Regions from separate parts of the Arthrobacter sp. EM1 genome, predicted to be linked through region 1. Evidence: riboswitches for the same ligand, from Rfam matches in the RefSeq annotation. Region 1 holds a riboswitch; each other region holds the start of a gene.
What was found. A riboswitch is a leader RNA that binds a small molecule or an ion and turns the genes downstream of it on or off. The one in region 1 is predicted to bind cyclic di-AMP.

Region 1 (5,265 bases):
CGCTGGATTCCGGCCAGGGCGGTGTCGTCCCCGACAGCGGTGACCTGCACGCGGACGGTGTTGTCTGTGGCGATGGTTCCGGCGATGACCTTATCCCCGGATGAGCGGAGGACGGTCCTGGATTCCCCGGTGATCATCGATTCGTCGAACTCGGCCTGGCCGTCAACAATGGTGCCGTCGGCCGGCATTCGGGCTCCGGAGCGGACCAGGACGGTGTCCCCCGCCGCAAGCTCGCTGACTTTGATGGTTTCGGTGCCCTCAGCGGTAATCCTGTCTGCCTCGTCGGGCAACAGAGCCGCAAGAGCGTCCAGGGCACCCCGTGCGGAGCCGAGGGCGCGCATCTCGATCCAGTGCCCCAGCAGCATGATCGCCACCAACAGGGCCAGCTCCCACCAGAAGTCCAGGTCGAACCCGCCGATCCCGAGGCTGGTGATCCAGGAGGCGATGAATGCGACGCTGATCGCCATGGCGATCAGCAGCATCATGGCCGGTTTTCGGCTCTTCAGTTCTTCCAGGCCACCTTTGAGGAAGGGCTGCCCGCCGTAGAAGAAGATCACGGTGCCCAGCGCCGGCGGGATCCAGGCCGAGCCCGGGAAAACCGGGGGTGTATAGCCGAGCAGCCCGCCGAACATGGGGCTGAAGAACACGACAGGCACGGACATGGCCAGCGTCAGCCAGAACCTGTTTTTGAACATCGCGACGCTGTGTCCGGCGTGTTGGCCCTGGGTGTGCACCATGTGCTCATCATCCATGCCGTGGGCATCAGGTGCATGCGCGACGGCGGAACCGCTGGGGGGAGCGCTTGGCTCGTCCTGCCGGGCGGAAGGTCCGTTGTGGTGGTCGTGGTCCATTTGGTGCGCTCCTCAGGAATTATCTCTGGTGGCGGCCGGGGCCGACGGCTTGTCTGTATCGGAGAACGGGCTGGACTACTCGCCGGCGGTAAGGCTGTAGCCGGCGCCGGTCACTGCGTTGCGAACCGCGGAGACGTCCGCCGCTCCGGCCACGGTGAGGCGGGACACTCCTCCGACGACGAGCTCCACGGTCGCCGACTCGACCCCGGCCACGGCACTGACTGCCTGTTCTACCGTTTGAACGCAGTGTCCGCAGGTAAGTCCTTCGACCAGGTATTCGAAGCCCTCAACCGGGGTCTGTGTCTGCGTCCGGGCGCCGGGTGAGCAGCAGCTGCAGCCGGACGATTCCGGAGCGGCAAGGGGAAGTTCGGTCCGGTTGTTAGTTCCGCACATGTCAGTTCGTTCCTTCACAAAGAGCCGTAACGAGGATGCTGGGGTTGAACGGCTGTAACGGCCGGCAATTCCTCGGGCCTGGACAAACCACTTCACTGACAACAGGTCAAATATACCCCCAAGGGGTATATTTTACAAAGTGCCCGGGATGCCTCTGACGGACTCAGGAACGGGGGGAGCCTCCCGCACGCGGCACCTGCCGGGTCCCGCCGCCCTGCGCTGTCGCCATAGGGGCGCCCGCTCACCGCGGATCATGGCGGGGCCGCCCGTCGAACCCATGCGGCAGCATTCGTTACCTGAATGTGACATCCCCTTAGTATTACCGTACCGTCGAATTCGTGCCGGTTTTCTCCGAGAAAGGGACTCCCTGGCCGATTGCCTAACTCTGCCGCTGCCCGGGATCCGTTCGCAGAAATCGTCCGGCAGAGACGAGGAAACCACATGTTGGCCTGTTCTCAGGCCTTGGGGTGAAGCCGCGCCCCTGCACTTATGCAGGTCGCGGCCGGGTGTCTCCCATCCGAATCCGACACCTCACCCCGCAGGCATGGGGAGAGGCTACTTCATGTCCGCACGCAAAAATCCGGGCCGCCACCGCGCTGTGACCGCCAAGACCAGCACCCTTGCGACAATCTCCAGGACCGCTACCGGCAACGCCGGCGGGGTGGGCCGCCAGGCCACCGTCATCGCCGCCGCGTCGGGACTTGTTCTGACCAGCGGGATCGCCGCCCAGGCTGCCGACGCCCCGGCGCAGCGGGACTCGGCCCCTGTCTCGAACCTTGAGGTGTCCACCCGGACACCCGCTGCGCTGAGTGCTGACGCCAGTGTCCGGATTGCCTTTGAACGGGGTGCTCATCGTGGCGGCCATGCCGGCGATCCGGAAAGCTGTGCCGCGAGCAGGGAGCCAAGGGACAACGTGGCGCCCATGCCGATGCCGCCGAGAATCTGCCCGCAGACCAGGATGGAGACCACTTTGCGTTGAGGCAGGACGCCGCCGGCGGGGCCGGCCAGAGATGCGGCGGGCCGTGGTCCTGCAGACCTGGGAATTGTTGGCATCCTGACAGTCTCTTGCATACCCCTTGGGGTATGCAAGAGATCTTCGGGGTGCTTGGCAAACGATACCCCTGGGGGTATTATTGCTTGTGTAACCAACCTACCTGAGGAGTAACAATGTGCAGTCCCGTCCGTTGCAGCAACTGTGGAAAGACCACCTGGGCCGGCTGCGGCGAGCACGTCGATTCGGTAATGGCTGACGTTCCGGAGGAGCGGCGCTGCACCTGCTCCTGACCCGCCGGGTCAGAACCTGCCCTGCAATACGTCCCTGCAATACGTTCCCTGCAGCACAGGGGACGTATTGCAGGGGGCTTCACGGGGTCTGCTGTCAGCGTCTTGGTCCCGTCGGCGGCCTCCACTTCCCGGGGGCTGTGCCGGGCCGATCGATTGCGGGGTGGCGATTGTTCCGTCGGCGCCCCACGGGCTGCTGTTTATGGCGCCGCCGCCGTGCATGGCGCGGATGACGCCCGGATCCCAAGCCGTGGCTTGCTGGAACCCTTGCTGGAACCTCAGGAGTTCGCGTTTGGCCATCCGGAGTCGCCGGCGAAGGCGACCGAGATCTCAGGGACTGATGTCAGTGAGTTGTGTACGGTGCAGTGGGAGGCGACGGCGAGCAGGGCCTCGCGGCGTTCGGCGGGCACGCCGTCGGGGATAGTGAGGTGCACATTGATCCGCGCAACGCGGGCGGGTCGTGAGCCCATCTCGAAATCCGCCTCCACGGCCAAGCCCTCGGTGGGCAGGTCATGCCGTTGCAGGTAGCGGCGGGCATAGAACGCGACGCAGCCGGCGAGGCTCGCGATGAACAGCTCCGTCGGCGTGGGGCCGGTATCCTCCCCGCCGTTGCCGACTGGCTGGTCGGTCCGGATGATGTGGCCACGGATATTGATATCGAAGCGGTCACCGCCCAGGTGCGCGACCCGGACCGGCTGGCTCCCCCCGGGTGCAGGGCCTCCGGTGGCTATTGCGCTGCCTGCGGCTGTAATGACTGGTTCACTGCTCAATGTGTTTCTCAATCCGCTGGTGGGGCATGCCCGGGAAGCCCTGGGCCGGAGCTGGGGTCGGGTAACTTCCTAGGAGGCCGGGGCGGCTGCCACTTTAGCCCGGATCTCTTCCATGTCCAGTTCCTTGATGCCCTTGATGAGCTGTTCCAGCCCGGCCGCGTTCATCGCCCCCGGCTGGGAGAAGACCAGGATCCCGTCCCGGAAGGCCATCAGGGTGGGGATGGAGCTGATGCGGGCGGCAGCGGAGAGGCCGGGTTCGGCCTCCGTGTCCACCTTCGCGAAAACAACGTCCGCGTGGTTCTCGGAAGCTTTGCTGAACGTGGGGGCGAACATCCGGCAGGGCCCGCACCAGGCTGCCCAGAAGTCCACCAGGACGATGTCGTTGTCGGTGATGGTGTCGTTGAAGGTCGCTTCAGAAATGTCGATGGTTGTCATAGTGAAATAATATACCCCTAGGGGTATTGGAGCAACAGGGCAGTGAGCTCTGTGCCGGTTTGCATTGATACCCCCTGGGGTATCATGATGGAGGGTAACTACCCGCCCGGACTGCCGGACAACGTGAAAGGGCACCAGCATGAAGAGCATTTCAGTGGACGACCTGGCAGCACTGGGGTCTGATGTTTCCATCATCGACGTCCGGGAAGAAGAGGAATACTCGGAGGCCTGCGTCCCGGGAACGAAAAACATTCCGCTCTCGGGTTTCCAGCACTCCCTCGGTGACGTTCCGGTCGGACGGACTGTTTATGTGATGTGCGCTTCGGGCGGCCGCAGTTCCCGGGCCACGGCGCATCTCGCCGGGCAGGGCTACGACGCAGTGAATGTCATGGGCGGTATTACCGAGTGGTACCGCAATGGGCACCCGGTCACCTACCGGGCAGGCGGCCAGTGATCATGTCCTCCACCGTCAGCCTCCCGCAGCTCGAGCCGGGCCCGGACGCCGGCAGCCGCCGCACCATCAATCGCCTCAAGCGCGCCCAGGGGCAGCTCACTGCGCTGATTTCCGCCGTCGAATCCGGGGCAGACTGCCGCAACGTCGTCACCCAGCTGTCGGCGGTTCGCGGTGCCCTGGACAAGGCCGGATTCGAACTGATCTCGGCGGCGATGCGCGAGTGCCTCACCGAGCCGGCGGACGTCCTCCCTGCAGGCGGCGTGCAGCGTGGAATGCCGGTCCAGAGGCCCACCCTGAAGGAAATCCGCACGCTCTTCCTGCGCCTGACCTAGGCCGGCTCCGGCCACTGCCAGGGCAACGGAGCCCAGCCCCAATATCCAGCACAACCGCCCCGTCCTACCGAAAGGTCCAGCACATGGAAATCACCCCCCAGCAGCTCGCGGAGCAGCTCAAGCGCGGCAGCGACGCCCAGATTCTCGATGTCCGCGAATCAGATGAAGTTGCCGAGGGCATGATCGTCGGCGCACGGCACATCGCCCTAAGCGACCTGTCCGGCCGCTTCAACGAGCTCGACAAGTCCCGCACCGTCATCGCCATCTGCCGCAGCGGCCGGCGCAGCGCAGCGGCCGCTGACCAGCTCACGGCCGCGGGCTTCACGGCTTACACCGTGCCCGGCGGAATGCTCGATTGGACCGCCGCAGGCCTCCCCACCGGCTGACCCCACCAGACTGCCCGGACGGCGCGCCCCCTAAGCGCCGTCCGGGCTTCCACCTGCCCGGAGCGTGTCCTTGACACGGCAACCCGGGCGGTGGAGGTCGGTTACCGCAAATGCGGGGCCGCCAGCAGAAATGCTCCAAGATATACCGAAAGAGATTATGACTTCCTTGAAGACCACCCCCGTTGAATCAGCCCCGCAGTCCATTGATGCCTCGACCCTGAAGGCCTGGGAAGACAACCACGACGATCTGATGATCATCGACGTGCGCGGCGGTGCGGAATTCGATTCCCTGCACATCAAGGGCTCCTACCATGTGCCGCTTCCCATGCTCAGTGAGCACACCGAGGAATTCGCGGCCAAAAT
Region 2 (5,265 bases), 100 kb from region 1:
GTTCTTGATCAGGACACCGGCCCGTGCCGCCTGCTCGGTGGAGATGGCGATGACCAAGGGGATGGCCAGGCCAAGGGCATGGGGGCAGGCGATTACGAGGACGGTGACGGTGCGGGTCACGGCGTCGGGGACGCTGCCCAGCAGTGACCAGACGATGAACGTGAGGACCCCGGCGCCGGCGGCGAAGTAGAACAGGAAACCGGCGGCCCGGTCGGCGAGGGCCTGGGCTTTGGAGGAGGAGGCCTGCGCCTCGGCGACGAGGCGCTGGATTCCGGCCAGGGCGGTGTCGTCCCCGACAGCGGTGACCTGCACGCGGACGGTGTTGTCTGTGGCGATGGTTCCGGCGATGACCTTATCCCCGGATGAGCGGAGGACGGTCCTGGATTCCCCGGTGATCATCGATTCGTCGAACTCTGCCTGGCCGTCAACAATGGTGCCGTCGGCCGGCATTCGGGCTCCGGAGCGGACCAGGACGGTGTCCCCCGCCGCAAGCTCGCTGACTTTGATGGTTTCGGTGCCCTCAGCGGTAATCCTGTCTGCCTCGTCGGGCAACAGAGCCGCAAGAGCGTCCAGGGCACCCCGTGCGGAGCCGAGGGCGCGCATCTCGATCCAGTGCCCCAGCAGCATGATCGCCACCAACAGGGCCAGCTCCCACCAGAAGTCCAGGTCGAACCCGCCGATCCCGAGGCTGGTGATCCAGGAGGCGATGAATGCGACGCTGATCGCCATGGCGATCAGCAGCATCATGGCCGGTTTTCGGCTCTTCAGTTCCTCCAGGCCACCTTTGAGGAAGGGCTGCCCGCCGTAGAAGAAGATCACGGTGCCCAGCGCCGGCGGGATCCAGGCCGAGCCCAGGAAAACCGGGGGTGTATAGCCCAGCAGCCCGCCGAACATGGGGCTGAAGAACACGACAGGCACGGACATGGCCAGCGTCAGCCAGAACCTGTTCTTGAACATCGCGACGCTGTGTCCGGCGTGTTGGCCCTGGGTGTGCACCATGTGCTCATCATCCATGCCTTGGGAATGGACGGCGTGGGCATCAGGTGCATGCGCCACGGCCGCCCCGCTGCGGGGAGCGCCTGGCTCGTCCTGCCGGGCGGAAGGTCCGTTGTGGTGGTCGTGGTCCATTTGGTGCGCTCCTCAGGAATTATCTCTGGTGGCGGCCAGGGCCGACGGCTTGTCTGTATCGGAGAACGGCTGGACTACTCGCCGGCGGTAAGGCTGTAGCCGGCGCCGGTCACTGCGTTGCGAACCGCGGAGACGTCCGCCGCACCGGCCACGGTGAGGCGGGACTCTCCTCCGACGACGAGCTCCACGATCGCCGACTCGACCCCGGCCACGGCACTGACTGCCTGTTCTACCGTTTGAACGCAGTGTCCGCAGGTAAGTCCTTCGACCAGGTATTCGAAGCCCTCAGCCGGGGTCTGTGTCTGCGTCCGGGCGCCGGGTGAGCAGCAGCTGCAGCCGGACGGTTCCGGAGCGGCAAGGGGAAGTTCGGTCCGGTTGTTAGTTCCGCACATGTCAGTTCGTTCCTTTGCAAAGAGCCGTAACGAGGATGCTGGGGTTGAACGGCTGTAACGGCCGGCAATTCCTCGGGCCTGGACAAACCACTTCACTGACAACAGGTCAAATATACCCCCAAGGGGTATATTTTACAAAGTGCCCGGGATGCCTCTGACGGACTCAGGAACGGGGGGAGCCTCCCGCACGCGGCACCTGCCGGGTCCCGCCGCCCTGCGCTGTCGCCATAGGGGCGCCCGCTCACCGCGGATCATGGCGGGGCCGCCCGTCGAACCCATGCGGCAGCATTCGTTACCTGAATGTGACATCCCCTTAGTATTACCGTACCGTCGAATTCGTGCCGGTTTTCTCCGAGAAAGGGACTCCCTGGCCGATTGCCTAACTCTGCCGCTGCCCGGGATCCGTTCGCAGAAATCGTCCGGCAGAGACGAGGAAACCACATGTTGGCCTGTTCTCAGGCCTTGGGGTGAAGCCGCGCCCCTGCACTTATGCAGGTCGCGGCCGGGTGTCTCCCATCCGAATCCGACACCTCACCCCGCAGGCATGGGGAGAGGCTACTTCATGTCCGCACGCAAAAATCCGGGCCGCCACCGCGCTGTGACCGCCAAGACCAGCACCCTTGCGACAATCTCCAGGACCGCTACCGGCAACGCCGGCGGGGTGGGCCGGCAGGCCGCCGTCATCGCCGCCGCGTCGGGACTTGTTCTGACCAGCGGGATCGCCGCCCAGGCTGCCGACGCCCCGGCGCAGCGGGACTCGGCCCCTGTCTCGAACCTTGAGGTGTCCAACCAGGCGCCGGCTCAGCTCAGCGCGGACTCCAGCGTCCGGATTTCCTTTGAAGGCCCCGCCGTCACCACCGCCTCCGCCCCGGTCATTGAGGCGCCCAAGCCTGCTGTCCAAGCGCCGGCTCCTGCCGCCGAAGCCGCCCAGGCTCCGGGGCAGGCCACCATCACTGTCCAGCCCCAGGCCGCGACCGCACCTCTTTCCGCTCCGGCGGCAGGAGGGGTCAACGCCGCGATGGTTTCCGCCGCTTACGTCCAACTTAGCCTGGTCCAGGACTGCACAGCCCTGGTAGAAAAGGCCCTGGGGGCTGCGGGTATCCCTGTCGGGGACCTGGCCCGATGCAGTCCATGAGCTACGGAAAGGCAGTCGCTGACGCGCAGCCGGGCGACGTGGTCATCAAGCCGGGCCACATCGGCATGTACGTCGGTAACGGCCAGGTTCTTAGCTTCGGCATGAACAGCAAGAACCAAACCGTTGTGCATCCGCTGTCGTGGCTGACCGCCACCGGTCCCGTCACGTTCGTCCGCGCGGGCGCCTAGCGCACACCCGTCAAGGGCCGGTGAATTGCTGCCTTTGGTGGCAGCGGATCGCCGGCCCTTGGCGAGTTCCCCCTGAATGCCAGCAGCCCGGAACGGGCGCTACCGCCTATCAACGAGGTGTCGGGTTCTGACATCCGGTGCCGGTTGGTCAGGCCTGCCGGGCGAGAACCGGCAGCGCAGCCCGATGGTGTGGGGAGGAATCCTGAACCGTCGTCCCGGCGAAGCGGCGAAGGCGCAGCGAGTTACTGACGACCAGGACCGAACTGGCAGCCATCGCGGCGCCGGCGATCATCGGATTCAGCAACCCCAATGCGGCAACCGGGATCCCGATGGCGTTGTAGAAGAACGCCCAGAACAGGTTGGTCTTGATGGTGGCCAGCGTCCTGCGGGACAGCTCAATTGCCTGGGCCACCTGGCCAAGGTCGTTGCCCATGACGGTCAGGTCCGCTGCGGCGATCGCGACGTCTGTTCCACTTCCCATGGCAATGCCCAGGTCAGCTTGTGCCAGGGCCGCGGCGTCGTTGACGCCGTCCCCTGCCATGGCGACGGTGGCCCCGGACGCCTGAAGCTTCCGAACCGCGTCTACCTTTTCTTCCGGCAAGACGTTGGCCATGACATCCTGGGCCGGGATTCCCACCTCGTCGGCAACGATCGCTGCGACTGCGGCATTGTCGCCGGTCAGCAGGATGGGCCGGAGCCCCAGGGCTTTGAGTCGGGCAATGGCTGCCGGGGAGCCGTTCTTGACCGTGTCGGTGAGGCTCATGATTCCCGCGGCCTGCCCGTCGACGCCGACCCAGATGACGGTGGCGCCGGTTCCCTCCTGGGCCTGCAGGGCGGTTTGATGGTGGTCCGCCGGGATGATCCCGTTTTCCTGAAGCCACCCGGCCCTCCCGGCGACCACCCGACGGCCGTCCACCATTCCCCGCACGCCTCCGCCGGGAGCGCTCTCAAAGTCGGTGACTGGCACCAGCGGCCCTTCGCCCTTGGCCGCGCGAACGATGGCACGCGCGATGGGATGCTCGCTGGCGGCTTCAACGGCGCCGGCCAAGGCCAGGATTTCTTCCCGGCTGGCACCGGAGAAGCTGTGGATTCCCGCGACGGAGAGCTGTCCGGTTGTCACGGTGCCGGTTTTGTCCAGCACGATGGTGTCCACGGTCCGGGTGTCTTCGAGAACCTGCGGGCCCTTGATGAGGATGCCCAGCTGGGCGCCGCGGCCCGTTCCGGTCAGCAGTGCCGTCGGTGTCGCCAGGCCGAGCGCGCAGGGGCAGGCGATGACCAGGACCGCGACGGCGGCCGTGAAGGCGGCCTGCGGGTCGCCTCCGAAGAGCATCCACACGGTGAACGTGGCCGCGGCGATGGCGAGGACGATCGGAACGAAGACTGCACTGATCCGGTCCGCCAGGCGGGCAATCGGGGCCTTGCCGTTTTGGGCCTGGCTGACCAGCCGGCCCATCTGGGCCAGCGTTGTGTCGCTGCCGACACGGGTCGCCTTCACCAGCAGCCGGCCGTTGGCGTTGATCGTCGCCCCGGTCACTGTGTCGTCGACGCCGACCTCGACCGGGAGCGACTCTCCGGTGATGAGCGATGTGTCGACCGCGCTGTGACCGTCGACGACAAACCCGTCGGTCGCAATCTTCTCGCCCGGGTGGACGAGGAAGACATCTCCTGGCTGAAGACGGTCGGCGGGTATCAGGGACTCGACGCCGTCGCGGAGCACGGTGGCTTCCTTGGCCCCGAGAGTCAATAGTGCCTTCAAGGCGTTTCCCGCGCGCTGCTTGGCGTTGGCTTCAAGGTACCTTCCCAGCAGCAGGAATGTCGTGACGACGGCGGCGACTTCGAAGTACAGCGTATGGGTGCTCATCTCCATGCCGGTGTGTTCCGTCAGTGACGGGTCGTCGATCAGCTGCCAGCTGGAGAACAGGAAAGCTGCCCCGACGCCGATGGAGACCAGTGTGTCCATCGTTGAGGCCAGGTGCCTGGCGTTGATGGCGGCGGCGCGGTGGAAGGGCCATGCCGCCCAGGTGACCACAGGCAGGCTGAGCGCGAAAGCCCACCAGCCCCAGTGCGGAAATTGGGCGGCGGGGATCATGGAAATGATGACCACCGGCAGACTGAGAACGGCGGCAAGCAGCAGCCGCGGGCGCAGTACCGCCGAAGCGGCGGGCGTGTCGTGGGATGGTTCCGGCGCCGTCCGGACCCTATCCTCTTCCACTCCATTGGCGCGGGCGGCGGGTGCGGACTTGAGCCGGGCCGTGTATCCGGTCGCCGTGATGGTGTCGAGGATCTGCTGGTCGGTGATGGCCTCCGGCGCAGTGACCTGGGCGGATTCAAGGGGCAGGTTGACGCTGGCCTGGACTCCGTCGATTTTTCCGAGTTTTCGTTCCACCCGGGCAACACACGAAGCGCAGGTCATCCCCTGGAT
Region 3 (5,265 bases), 610 kb from region 1:
CAGCCTTTGCGAAGGGGCCGAAACCCGCCGTCGAGGTCTAGGCCACTGGCACCGGCTTTCGCTCCCGCCACGACCGACTCGCCCACCTCGCCCACTGAATCTAGAGAATGGAAAAGACATGACCAGTACAGGCCCGTTTGTCATTGTGGTTGGTTTTGACGGCTCAGAGAACTCGGACAGTGCACTGAACTGGGCCGTGGATGAGGCAAAGCGCCGCAATGGCCGGATTCGCCTCATCACCGCCTGGAGCAAGCCCCCGCTCGCCTGGTACCCGGCACTTTTGGAAACGGCCGCCGGCGAAGTTGTGGCAGAGGACTCCCCCCGACGCGCAGCCGAGACGTTGCAGGCTGCTGCCCTGGAGACTGCTGAAAGCCAGGGCGTGGCAGCCAGTGGAGAAGTCGTTCACGGCGATTCGGCGGCGTCTGCATTGCTCGACGCCGCCAAGGCTGCCGACCTCGTTATCGTGGGGGCCCGTGGTCACGGCGGATTCCCCGGGCTGCACCTGGGATCGGTGGCAACACAGATCATCAATCACGCGCCCTGCCCTGTGCTCGTTGTCCGGCCCAAGGAGTCCTGAGCAGCGGGGCCCGTTGGCTCGCCCTGGCGGTCCGGATCATCAACAGCCCAGGGTCTGCGGGAGAATATCCCCATGAGCTATGCGGGTGATGCTATTGACGCGGCCCTCCAGCGCGAGTCCTCGTGGAGCCGAGCCGAGGACGCTGAGGCCAGGCACGGCAGCAATCACCGGTACTACGGTGCATCGGTCGGAGCCGTCCGCGGAACCGTCCGTGACACCCTCCGCCGCCATCCAGGACTGACCCATGATGACATCACCGCCCTGGGCTCCGAGCTGTGGGACGTGCCGGTCTTTGAACGCCGCCTCGCCGCCGTTGTGCTGCTGCAGTCAAAAGTGGGCGTGCTGACCAATACGGACCTGACCCGGATCGAGGGATTTGTGCGGAGTGCCCGGCTGGGCGCCTTGGTTGATCCGCTGGCCATCGACGTCGTTGGTCCCCTGATCGCCGGGCTCGACGTCGTCGGCAGGGTACGCGCCGACAGTGTCCTGGACCGTTGGATTCGGGATCCCGACGGCTGGCTGCGCCGCGCGGCCCTGCTGTCACCGCTGCGCGCACTCCGCACCGGCGCAGGGGACTGGCCCCGGTTCGTGCGTCACGCCCGATCGGCGCTGGCGCGGCCACCCCGAGCGGAGTCGGGTCAGGACGGCGAGAGTGCGGTCACCGACGTCGCGGTGGCCCTGATGCTCGCCGAGATGGAACGGCACCGGCCGGAGCTGGAGTTCTGACCCGGACGTCCCGGCCGGCAAGCTACCCTGAGTGGCCCGGTCGGCGCTCCACAACGGCGTAGGCCTTTTCGTCGAAGAACTCCCAATCCGTGATCACCATAAAGCCGAGGGTATCCACACGGTCATTCAGGACGCGGACATCGAAGCCGCCGTCGCGTGGCTCGGCGTCCCACGTCGAAACGTGGACTTCCCCGTTTTCCAGGACCAGCAGTTCGGTGTTGACACTGAAGTCCGCCAACGGCTGGTTACTGAGCTGGCAGATTGCCACAGCGGGCCGGGCGGCGTGGGGAGTGGTCATTTTCGGGCCTCTGCTTCGGGGGACGGTGTTGGCAACATCCTATGCCTGTGACCGCGTGCGGGAAGGGCCGGCGGGCCCCCGCAGCCCGGTCCGCCGTTACCGCAACGTGACATGTTGTGATCATTCCGTTATCTTTGTTAGGTGCCTGTTGTCTCCGAGACGGGCTCTCCCCAGCCGATTGCCTAACTCTGCCGCGGCGCGGGGATAACTCGCAGCAACGTCCGGCAGAGACGGGGAAACCACTTTTGGCCCGCTGTTCTCCAGGGGTCTTGGGGTGAAGCCGCACGGCCCGACATGATCGGGTCCGCGTGCGGCCGGGTGCCTCCCATCCGAATCCGACAGCTCACCCCGCAGGCATTGGGAGAGGCTCAACTAATGACTTTCAGCAACACTCACGCGCCCAACCGCGACGATCTTCGCAGTACCCGCCGCACCATCGGCCGTCAGGCCGCAGTCTTCGCCGCCGCTTCCGGAATGGTTTTCAGCGGCGCGATGGCCGCCAATGCAGCGGACGTGCCAGCCCAGCGCGACTCCGCACCCGCGAGTTCCGTCGATGTCAAGGGCGCGGTCGCCGCCCCGGTTATGGCGGACTCGGCTGTACAGATCACCTTCGAACGCCCCGTCGTTGAGACTGCCCCGGCGCCAGTGGTCGAGGCACCCCAGCCCGTCGCGGCCCCGGCGGCCCCCGCAGCACCGGCCCGTGCGGCCGCCCCTGCCGCCCCTGCCGCCCCTGCCGCCCCTGCCGCCGCGAAGGCTACTGTCAACGTCCAGGCTGCACCTGCGCCGGCAGCGGCTCCTGTTGCTGCCCCGGCTGCCGGCGGGGTCAATGCCACCCTTCTGGCCGTGGCGTACGGCCAGGTCGGCATCACGCAGGACTGCACCGCGATGGTCGAGAAGGCCCTGAACGCTGCCGGCATCCCGGTTGGTGACATTGGTCCGATGGGCTTTATGAACTACGGGAAGGTAGTCGGCGACCCCCAGCCCGGAGACATCATTGTCCAGTCCGGCCACGTTGCCATCTACGCCGGCAACGGCCAGGCCATCAGCGGCGGCATGAACGGTGTCAACGCCACCATGGCCCACCCGCTGTCCTGGCTGACCGCCACGGGGCCCATAACGTTCGTCCGCGCCGGCTAGCACAACCGCAGGCACTGTACTGAAGGCCGGTCGATCGGTTGCCTTGGGGGCAGCGGATCACCGGCCTTCGGTCTGCCCGGAGGCAGGCTCCGGGGAATACCGCAGCAACACCACCCCGCTGCCGAACGTACGGCTCTCCAGCAGTCGGAGCGCCGTGATGTCATCGGCCGCCTGAAACAAAGGCTTGCCCCGGCCAAGCAGGACCGGGTGCACATAGATCCGGTACTCATCGATCAGCCCCAGCCGCCTGAAGGCCGCCGCGAGCTCTGCACCGCCCAGCGCAAGGTCGCCATCCGAGTGTTCCCTGAGCCGCCTCACGTCCCCGGGAACGACCTCGCGCACCACCTGCGTATTCCAGCCGGCCTTCGACAAGGTCCTGGAGTAGACGACCTTGGGCATGTCCCGCCAGATCCCGGCGAACTCGATCTCCGGGGCCGTGCTGGACGGGTCCTGGGCGGCCGTGGGCCAGTACTCGGCCATCATCTCGTACGTCACGCGGCCGTCTAGAAACGCTCCCATGCCGCGGAGCTCTTCGTTAAAATGTTGGTGCAGTTCTTCATCGACCCGATGCCAGCTCAGGTCCTGCCCCGGCCCCTCGATGAATCCGTCCAGGGATACCTGAAACATCAGAATGACTTTGTGCATTGCATCACTCCTTCGCTGCCCGGCACCCCGGGAGTTCGAGCGTACGCCGCAGTTCGGCTCTCCGGTAGGGTCAATTCCGGCCGAACCGTTAGAAGCTGGATGAACTGCCGGACCCGGAGAAGCTTCCGCCGCTTGCGCCGTAGCCGGTGGTGCCGCCGCCGCCGCGGGCGCTTCCGACGCTGCTGACACCGGTGTTGAAACCGGAGTTGAAAGTGGGAACGGAGAAGAAGTAGTAGGCCGGGTACACGGTGCCAAGGATGCTGGGCTCGTAGGTACGCCCGTACTTGGCTTTGCTGCCGGCCTGGGCGCTTTCCATTTCCTTGCGCATCAGGTTGGCTTCCTTTTCGTTTTTGGCGTAGCCGGCGATGACGGTATCCGCGTGGTCCCTGAGCAGCTCGGAGAGCTGGGTGCGTGCGTCCCGCAGCCGGTCCAGGGCCGTCTCAGGGCTGATGGTTCCGTCCGCGAGTTCCGCCGTCCACCTTTCGATATCGCGGTGGCTTGTGTCCCGGAACGAACGCAGGGCCGCTGCGGTCGCCGTGTTGCCCCCGGCGTTGCGCTTGCTGAGCATCTGTTCAATTGCCGCGAGGTCGGCGCGGAACGGAGCGAGCTGCCGGTCCCAGGCAGGCGCCCACACGGAGCCACGATTGAGCAGGGCATTGGTGTCGGCGATAACGTCGTCGAGGGCATCCAATTCGGCGGCGGCGTCGGCGTAGCTGCGGATCAGTTTCAGGTTCGGCCGGCGGCTGAGGTCCCTGGCGGACAAGGAATGGACCTGGTTGGAGAGACCGGTGGCCGTGCGGTACTTCGCCATAAAGGTCCGGTGCTTTTCCAGCACTGTACTGCCGTAGCGGGACGCTTCCGGGATGGTGCCGGCGTTCAGTTCGGTGACCTGGAGGTCCATGCTGACGCTGGCGTAGCTCGCGTCGCCGCGAGCCTGTTCCTTGCGGCTGCTGAGCCTGGTCCGCCACCGCACGATCAGCCAGGTCGCGGCGCCGGCCACGGCGGCAGCCGCGGCACCCCAGGCCGCGACGAGGAAGGCTGTGGACCGGTACCAGGGCTGGTTGATCAGTTCGGCGCCGCGCTGGATGCCGGCGATGGTGCCGGTTGTCCACTGGGCATCGCGAAAGAGCTCCTTGGTAGCGTTCTGGATGTCCTCGCGCTGATCCAGCGAGACCTTCCGGTCCTCGCCCATGTACGTGCCAACATGCCGGCCCACCGGGTCCAGGGCGAAGATATAGAGCCCGTTCGCCCATTTTTGCCCGTCCTCGCTGATCCATTCCGGATGTTCGGACCGGGCGAAGCGCAGGACTTCCTCGTTGAGGTTATCCGACGCCGCACCACTGTAGGTGTAGACGGCCACCTTGGTGGGCTGGTAGAAATCAATCTGCCGGATTGCAGGCAGGAGGGTTTTTTGGTCAAGTACGCCCGCCTTGTCCTCCACAACGATGTCGGAAGCGGTAACGGCCTGTGCCGCCGGACCGGTCCCCGCCAGTCCGATCAACACGAGAGCGAGGACAGCACGTATTTTCCGAACGATTCCCATTTCCCGAGCGTAGTGCCTGCTGTCGATGGCGTCGACGGGGTGGGTGGCCTGGCCGGTCTAGCCGCGCGCGCAGTTGACGCCCTTGGTGAATGGGGTGTGGGACTCTTTACCCTGGCGGAGACGGTCTTCCCGCCCATTCCCAGCGAGGTCATCCTTCCGCTGGCGGGGTTCCTCACGCGGCAGGGGAGCATAAACATGGCTCTCGTGCTGGGCACCAGTACCCTGGGTGCCTACCTTGGCTCCTTGCTGCTGTATTGGCTGGGGGCGCGGCTGGGGCTGGAGCGGTCCATTCGGTGGTTGTCGAGGGTCCCGCTGATGGACCGGGAAGACTGTGAAAAA

Region 2: another riboswitch for cyclic di-AMP. It lies ahead of QI450_RS05740 (hypothetical protein); the one in region 1 lies ahead of QI450_RS06315 (hypothetical protein).
Region 3: another riboswitch for cyclic di-AMP. It lies ahead of QI450_RS09135 (hypothetical protein); the one in region 1 lies ahead of QI450_RS06315 (hypothetical protein).

Annotation. Positions count from the first base shown of each region.
Region 1 is NZ_CP124836.1:1,384,412-1,389,676, forward strand. Features, by position in the region: gene QI450_RS06305 (copper-translocating P-type ATPase) at 1-851, opposite strand, end outside; gene QI450_RS06310 (heavy-metal-associated domain-containing protein) at 927-1,244, opposite strand; cyclic di-AMP (ydaO/yuaA leader) riboswitch at 1,611-1,803, shown strand; gene QI450_RS06315 (hypothetical protein) at 1,807-2,223, shown strand; gene QI450_RS06320 (OsmC family protein) at 2,804-3,295, opposite strand; gene trxA (thioredoxin) at 3,365-3,730, opposite strand; gene QI450_RS06330 (rhodanese-like domain-containing protein) at 3,870-4,184, shown strand; gene QI450_RS06335 (metal-sensitive transcriptional regulator) at 4,187-4,516, shown strand; gene QI450_RS06340 (rhodanese-like domain-containing protein) at 4,600-4,902, shown strand; gene QI450_RS06345 (rhodanese-like domain-containing protein) at 5,060-5,265, shown strand, end outside.
Region 2 is NZ_CP124836.1:1,279,920-1,285,184, forward strand. Features, by position in the region: gene QI450_RS05730 (copper-translocating P-type ATPase) at 1-1,128, opposite strand, end outside; gene QI450_RS05735 (heavy metal-associated domain-containing protein) at 1,203-1,520, opposite strand; cyclic di-AMP (ydaO/yuaA leader) riboswitch at 1,887-2,079, shown strand; gene QI450_RS05740 (hypothetical protein) at 2,083-2,655, shown strand; gene QI450_RS18085 (hypothetical protein) at 2,652-2,843, shown strand; gene QI450_RS05745 (heavy metal translocating P-type ATPase) at 2,992-5,265, opposite strand, start outside.
Region 3 is NZ_CP124836.1:1,994,294-1,999,558, reverse strand. Features, by position in the region: gene QI450_RS09155 (DinB family protein) at 1-41, shown strand, start outside; gene QI450_RS09150 (universal stress protein) at 119-577, shown strand; gene QI450_RS09145 (DNA alkylation repair protein) at 650-1,303, shown strand; gene QI450_RS09140 (hypothetical protein) at 1,326-1,601, opposite strand; cyclic di-AMP (ydaO/yuaA leader) riboswitch at 1,774-1,972, shown strand; gene QI450_RS09135 (hypothetical protein) at 1,977-2,738, shown strand; gene QI450_RS09130 (dihydrofolate reductase family protein) at 2,796-3,383, opposite strand; gene QI450_RS09125 (DUF5129 domain-containing protein) at 3,472-4,926, opposite strand; gene QI450_RS09120 (DedA family protein) at 4,939-5,265, shown strand, end outside.